2 regions of the Stenotrophomonas sp. genome follow, and region 2 is predicted to be linked to the other one. Evidence: predicted binding sites of a transcription regulator. Region 2 holds the regulator's gene; the other holds the start of a gene.
What was found. Region 2 encodes FliA, which starts transcription of late flagellar genes. Its sites were predicted from a motif close to TAAAGTTTNNCNNNCNNNGGCCGATAA; they were not measured.

Region 1 (3,403 bases), on a different contig from region 2:
GCGGCGCGCCATTTCGGCCTGCGCAGCCATCACCGCCTGCAGCTGGCCGCGCATGCCCTGCATCGCGTCCAGCAGGCGCCCCACTTCGTCGTTGCTGCGCGCCGGCAGGGTGCTGTCCAGCTTGCCGGCGGCGACGTCACCGGCCACGCGCACCGCTTCGGCCAGCGGGCGGATCGCCAGGCGGCGCAGCAGTATGTAGACACCGGCGCTGAGGGTCAGCGCGGCGATCACGCCGACCAGCAGGGTCAGCCACAGCAGCTGGCGCGCTTCGGCCACGATCACCGCATGCGGCATCACCACGCCCAGCGCGAAGCGCTGCGGGGCATCGCCCACGCGCAGCGGCACATACACGCGCACGTTGCCGGCCGCATCGGGGCTGAAGGCCTCGAAGGGGCGGTCGGCGGCGATCTCGGCCAGCATGCTGCGGGTCAGTGCGTCGTTGCGAGGCTTGCCGATTTCGGCGGCATTGGCCGAGGCCAGCACCACGCCCTTCGGCGACAGCAGTTCGACGCGGCCGGCCCCCATCGGCTTCAGCGTGGCCAGGTGCTTCTGCAACGCTGCCAGCGAGAAGTCGACGGTGAAGACACCGAGGAACCTGTCGTTCTCGATGATCGGCGTGCTCAGCGTACTCATCAGCACCTGCTGCCCGGCGATGTCATAGGCATACGGTTCGCTCACTTTCGGCAGCTTGTCGCGGCTGGGCACCATGTACCAGTCACCGGAACCGCTGGCGGTCTCGGTGTAATCGGTCATCACCGACTGCTGCGGCTTGCCCTCCTGCCAGGCCCAGTAGCTCATGTAGCGGCCGGTGGCATCGTGCGCCTCGGTGTTGACGAACTCGGCATCCTTGCCGTCGAAGGCATCGGGCTCCCACATGGTGCTCTTGCCCAGCCATTCGGGATGGGCGCGCAGCTGCTCGCCCAGCACCGCCGCCAAGCTGGCGCGGTCGGGCACGTCACCACGGGCGCGCTGGGCCAGCACGCTTTCAACCATGGCATCGTTGCTGGCAAAGGCGGTGCCCAGATCGGCCGCCACCTGGCGCGCCTCAGCGGTCGCCTCGCTGGTCATGGTCTGGCGCGAGGCGCTGATCAGGCTGGCGCTGGCCTGTCGGTAGATCAGGAACGCGGTCAGGCCGAAGCACAGCAGCGCGATCGCGGCGGTGCCCAGCATCAGCTTGTGGGCGATGCTGCCCGGGCGGCGGGCAGCGGCGGAACGGGAAGAAGGCATGGGAGGGTCCGCAAGGCAGTTCAGGACGACCGGCACCACGAAGGCACCGCGCAGGCGCGCGATCCGTCGCGCAGGCCACCGGCCGCCGGGCGGGCCCGGCGCTGGAAGCGCACCGGGTTAGCGGCCGCCCGCCAACGAGGTTGAGGCGACCGGCCTGCACATTCCTGAATCTGCTCAGGGTCGGGTCAGCCACCCGTCCGTCGCGATGGCCTCACTCGGCCACGCGGTCCTTGATCCACTGCGCGCGCGGCAGTACCTCGATGCTGCCGACGGCATACTGCTGCAGCACGTCATCCGGCCCGAAGCACGGTTGCCAGCCCAGCTCACTGCGCAGGCGGGCACTGTCGTAGACACGGTCGATGCTCAATGGCAGCGGCCAGCCACGGCGTTCGAACTCGGCCAGCAGCTGCGGCGCGCGACGGGCCAGCACGCTGCGCGGGTGGGTGGCCAGTTCCAGGCAGTCCTCGCGCCGGAACGGCGTCGGTGCGCAGGCGAGATAGCGGGCGAATCGGGCGCCTTCGTCGAGCAGCAGTGCAGCGTGTGCGCTGGCCACATCGCGGGCGTCGATGCCGCGATGCAGGCGGAACATCGCCATGCGCTCGGGCGGTTCCGGGAAGCACCGGCCCATGCGCAGCACGCGAACGCTGAAGCCCGGCGTGGCGGCAGCTTCAGCCAGGGTCTCGGCCTGCAGCTTGGTGCGATGGTAGATCGTGCGCGGCAGCGGCTCGGTGTCTTCATCGATCCAACGGCAGCCACCGGCTACCACGGCATGGCCGTACAGGGCGGTGGTGCTGGTCAGCACGAAACGCCGTGCGCCGGCTTCGCGTGCGGCCTGCAGCAGGTGCGCGGTTGCCTCCACGTTGATCTGCTGGAATACCGCGTCCGGCACCAGGCCGACATGCGGAGCATGCAGGGCCGCGGTATGGATGACCGCGTCCACGCCCTGCACCGCACGCGTGACCGCCTGGCGATCGGTGACATCGGCAATGATGCGCGTGGTGGCGAACGGGCTGCGGTCCAGCCCCACCACTTCGTGGGCGGCCGCCAACGCACCGAAGATCGCGCGCCCGATGCGCCCGGAACTGCCGGTCAACAGAATCTTCATTGAGTCCATTCACTCGAAGCGCCCGGGAACTACCGGGATGCTTCGATTCTAGGCATGCATTCGCGCATCTGCGATAGGACAGCCCTGCAATCGTGCGTTCATCTAGACGACTTCGCAGGCGCCAGCAGTTGCCGCGCGATGAACAGCGGATCGTCGCCGCCGGCCACATCAGGCCTCACGCCGGTGCCTTCCCAATTGCCGCCGGTGCGCAGATTGATCGGTTGCCGGTCGGGAATGCTGATCTGATAGCCATCGGGCAGCAGCACAGGATCACCAAACATATGCGCGGCACCGCCACTGCGCGTGCCGACAATGCGCGCGCGGCCCAGGGCCTGCAGCGAATAGGCGACGAACTCGGCCGCCGAACCGGTACGCCGGTCGATCAGCACCACCAGCGGCTTCAGGTACACAGGCAGGCTGGCAGGCGGCAGCGGTACCGGCGTGCGCCGGCCACGCTGGTCCAGCTGCTGCACCGCGCCGATCTTCGCGTCCAGCAGCGTGCGCACCAGCAGGTCGGCACTTGCATCGTCGCCTCCCCCGTTCTGGCGCAGATCCAGCACCAGGCCATCGGTGTCGGCCAGCAGCGTGAAGGCCGCAGCGAACTTCGGGCGCGCCAGATCCAGCGGATAGAAGGTACTCAACCGCAGGTAGCCAATGTTGCCTTCCAGCACCCGCACCTCGCGCACACCGGCACCATTGCTGCGGGCATCGGCACGCCAGGCCATCAACCAGTCGTCCTGGCCGGCAGCTGCGTCCACGCGCTCAACGTGGAAGTGGCCATCGAACATGTCCAGGTCCTGGTTCAGGCGTGCGCTGAACGCAGCAGGATCCGAACAGCTGTCCGCATAGCGCTGCTGCGCCGACCAGCTGCGCAGGGCATCGGCGATGCGGGCGGCCTCCGCCTCGTCCAGGTACTGCGCCTGCACGGCGCTGGCGGCCGCCTGCAGCACCGCATCCTGCGCCGGGCAGGCCGTCGCCAGCAGCGCGCCGAGCATCCAGGAGACCGCCATCATCCACCCCGCATTGAGGATATATAAGCGCTTATATATCATCCCACTCATGGATCTCCAA
Region 2 (3,403 bases):
CGCTTCGCCGAGAAGCACGCCCCGCGTGACGTCGCCCTGGTCACCACCGACACCACCCGCATCGGCGCCCGTGAACAGCTGTATGGCTACGGCCGCCAGCTCGGCATCGCCGTGCACGAGGCCAACAGCGGCACCGACCTGGACCAGCTGCTGGAACGCTTGAAGGACTACAAGCTGGTGCTGATCGATACCGCCGGCCTGGGCCCGCGCGACCGTGCCCTGGCCGCCCAGCTGCAGTGGCTGCGCGCCGCGCGCCAGGTGCGCACCCTGCTGGTGCTGCCGGCCAACACCAGCTTCGGCGACATGGACGAGGTGGTGCGCCGCTTCGGTGCGGCCAACCTGCAGGGCCTGGTGCTGAGCAAGCTGGACGAGACCGGCCGCTTCGGCAACGCCCTGTCGGTGGCCGTGGACCACGCCCTGCCGATCACCTGGGTGACCGATGGCCAGGACGTCCCGGAGGACCTGCACCGGGCCAGTGCAGCCAATCTTGTACTTCGCCTTGAAGATTTGCGCCGAGCGGCCGATATGCCCTGCAACCCGGAGTTGAACCATGCCGTCGCGTGAGTACGCCAAGCTGACCAAGACCTTCCCGCTGTCGGCCACCCGCAGCGAGCCGCTCGGCCCTGTGCGCACCATTGCCGTGACCGGCGGCAAGGGCGGCGTGGGCAAGACGAATGTGTCCGCCAACCTGGCGGTGGCGCTGGCCGGCATGGGCAAGCGCACGCTGCTGCTGGACGCCGACCTGGGCCTGGCCAACATCGACGTGATCCTGGGCTTGAACCCCACCTTTACGCTGGCCGACCTGGTGGCCGGCCGCTGCTCGCTGGATGACGTCATCGTCGAAGGCCCGAACGGCGTGCTGGTGGTCCCGGCCGCTTCCGGCCGCCGGCACATGGCCGAGCTGGCCCCGGCCGAGCATGTCGGCCTGGTCAACGTGTTCTCCGAACTGGAACGCGAGCTGGACATCATGGTGGTCGATACCGCCGCCGGCATCACCGACGGCGTGCTGACCTTCTGCCAGGCCGCGCAGGACACCGTGGTGGTGGTCTGTGACGAACCGGCCTCGATCACCGACGCCTACGCACTGATCAAGGTGCTGTCGCGCGAGCGCGGCGTGGACCGCATCCAGGTGGTGGCCAACATGGTGCGCGACCCGAACGAGGGCCGCGTGCTGTACGAGAAGCTGACCCGCGTCTGCGAGAAGTTCCTCGCCGATGTCTCGCTGAACTACCTGGGCTGCGTGCCGCAGGATGACTGGCTGCGCCTGTCGGTGCAGCGCCAGCAGCCGGTGGTGAAGGCCTATCCGTCCAGCCCGTCGGCGCTGGCGATCACCGAGATCGCACGCCGCACCGCGCGCTGGCAGGCACCGACCGAACCGCGCGGTGGCGTCGAGTTCTTCCTCGAACGCATCCTCAAGCAGCGTGGGGTGGCCGCATGAAAGGCGCAGCCCACCAGTACAGGGAAGTCCAGCGCTCGGCGGCCAACGAGGTCATCGCCCAGCATTCGGACCTGGTGCGACGCATCGCCCACCACCTGGCCGCGCGCCTGCCGGCCAGCGTCGAAGTCGATGATCTGATCCAGGCCGGCATGATGGGCCTGATCGAAGCCTCGCGCAGCTACGACGCCGACCAGGGCGCCTCGTTCGAGACCTATGCCTCGATCCGCATCCGCGGCTCGATGATCGACGAGATCCGCCGTGGCGACTGGGTGCCGCGCTCGGTGCACCGCCGTGCACGCGACGCCGCCGCCACCATCCGCCGCCTGGAACAGAGCACGGGCCGTGCCGCCAGCGCCACCGAAGTGGCCGCCGCGATGGAGATGCCGCTGCCCGAGTACCTGAGGCTGATGGAAGACGCCGCACGTGGCCAGGTGCTGAGCCTGGAGTCGCGCATCGAAGACCAGGGCGAACTGGATACCGTCGCCCAGGGCGGCCCGACCCCGCAGCAGGTGCTGGAGCGCGGCGAGTTCGGTCGCGAGCTGGGCAAGGCCATCGGCCACCTGCCCGAGCGCGAACAGCTGGTGCTCTCGCTGTACTACGAGCAGGAGCTGAACCTGAAGGAGATCGGCGCGGTGCTCGGCGTGAGCGAGTCGCGGGTCTGCCAGATCCATGGCCAGGCCGTGCTGCGCCTGCGCGGCCGCCTGAAGATCTTCGAGGCCGTCGACGCCGGCCTGGAAGAATGAACATCCCCGAGGCGACTGCCCCCGGCCGCCCGGAATGAACAACAAAGGAACTCTGCTTTGAACAAGAACATGCGCATCCTCATCGTCGACGACTTCTCGACCATGCGTCGAATCGTCAAGAACCTGCTGGGCGATCTGGGCTTCACCAACACCGCCGAAGCCGAGGACGGGCATGCCGCACTGTCGCTGCTGCAGAGCCAGCCCTTCGATTTCGTGGTCACCGACTGGAACATGCCGGTGATGACCGGCATCGAACTGCTCAAGGCGATCCGTGCCGACGCCAAGCTGAAGACCCTGCCAGTGCTGATGGTCACCGCCGAAGCCAAGCGCGAGCAGATCATCGAAGCGGCCCAGAACGGCGTGAACGGCTACATCATCAAGCCCTTCACCGCGCAGACGCTGGAAGAGAAGCTGGGCAAGATCTTCGAACGCCTGGCGGCCAGCGCCTGATGGATACCACGGTCGACAAGAACGCCCTCGCCCTGCGCCTGCAGGAAGCCCTGGATGCCCTGGAGTCCGGTGACGAAGCCGCCTGGCGGCAACGCATCGACGGACTGGTCGCGCTGCGCACGCAGCCGATGATGAGCGGCCTCTCGCGGCTGGCCCGCGAGCTGGGGCAGGCCCTGGGCGAACTGCCGACCGTGCCCAGCGAGGCCGGCGAACTGGACGATGCGTGCGCACGCCTGGACCACGTGGTGGCGATGACCGAACAGGCCACCCACCGCACCCTGGACCTGGCCGAGGAATGCCGCAGCCTGACCGAGCAGCTGCGCGCCGAAGGCCTGCAGCCAGGCCAGGACGCGCAGCTCGAGCGCATCCGCCACAACCTGACCGAGATCGCCCTGACCCAGAGCTACCAGGACCTGACCGGGCAGATCATCCGTCGCGTGGTCGGCATCGTCCGCCGCGTGCATGAAGGCTTCGGCGCGCTCGGCCTGCCGCCGGAACAGCATCGCACCGACCCGGAACTGGCCGGGCCGGCACTGAAGGGACTGGACCGCCACGCGGTCTCGCAGAACGACGCCGACGACCTGTTGTCGGATCTGGGGCTGTAAGCATGAGCGCGGTATCCGACGACATCACTGCCGATTTCATCATCGAGGCACAGGAAATCCTGGATCGCCTCGGCGAACAGCTGGTGTCGCTGGAGCAGGCACCGCAGGACACCGAACAGCTCAACGCGGTGTTCCGGGGCTACCACACGCTCAAGGGCGGCGCGGGT

Region 1: AC5JLE_RS02635 (methyl-accepting chemotaxis protein) is a predicted target of FliA. The motif match lies at 1,345-1,371, and genes of this name have one in related genera.

Annotation. Positions count from the first base shown of each region.
Region 1 is NZ_JCACKF010000008.1:83,034-86,436, reverse strand. It holds gene AC5JLE_RS02635 (methyl-accepting chemotaxis protein) at 1-1,227, opposite strand, end outside; gene AC5JLE_RS02630 (NAD-dependent epimerase/dehydratase family protein) at 1,439-2,332, opposite strand; gene AC5JLE_RS02625 (S41 family peptidase) at 2,431-3,342, opposite strand; gene AC5JLE_RS02620 (MarR family winged helix-turn-helix transcriptional regulator) at 3,392-3,403, shown strand, end outside.
Region 2 is NZ_JCACKF010000037.1:344,681-348,083, forward strand. It holds gene flhF (flagellar biosynthesis GTPase FlhF) at 1-564, shown strand, start outside; gene AC5JLE_RS15035 (MinD/ParA family ATP-binding protein) at 551-1,438, shown strand; gene AC5JLE_RS15040 (RNA polymerase sigma factor FliA) at 1,435-2,181, shown strand; gene cheY (chemotaxis response regulator CheY) at 2,239-2,631, shown strand; gene AC5JLE_RS15050 (protein phosphatase CheZ) at 2,631-3,236, shown strand; gene AC5JLE_RS15055 (chemotaxis protein CheA) at 3,239-3,403, shown strand, end outside.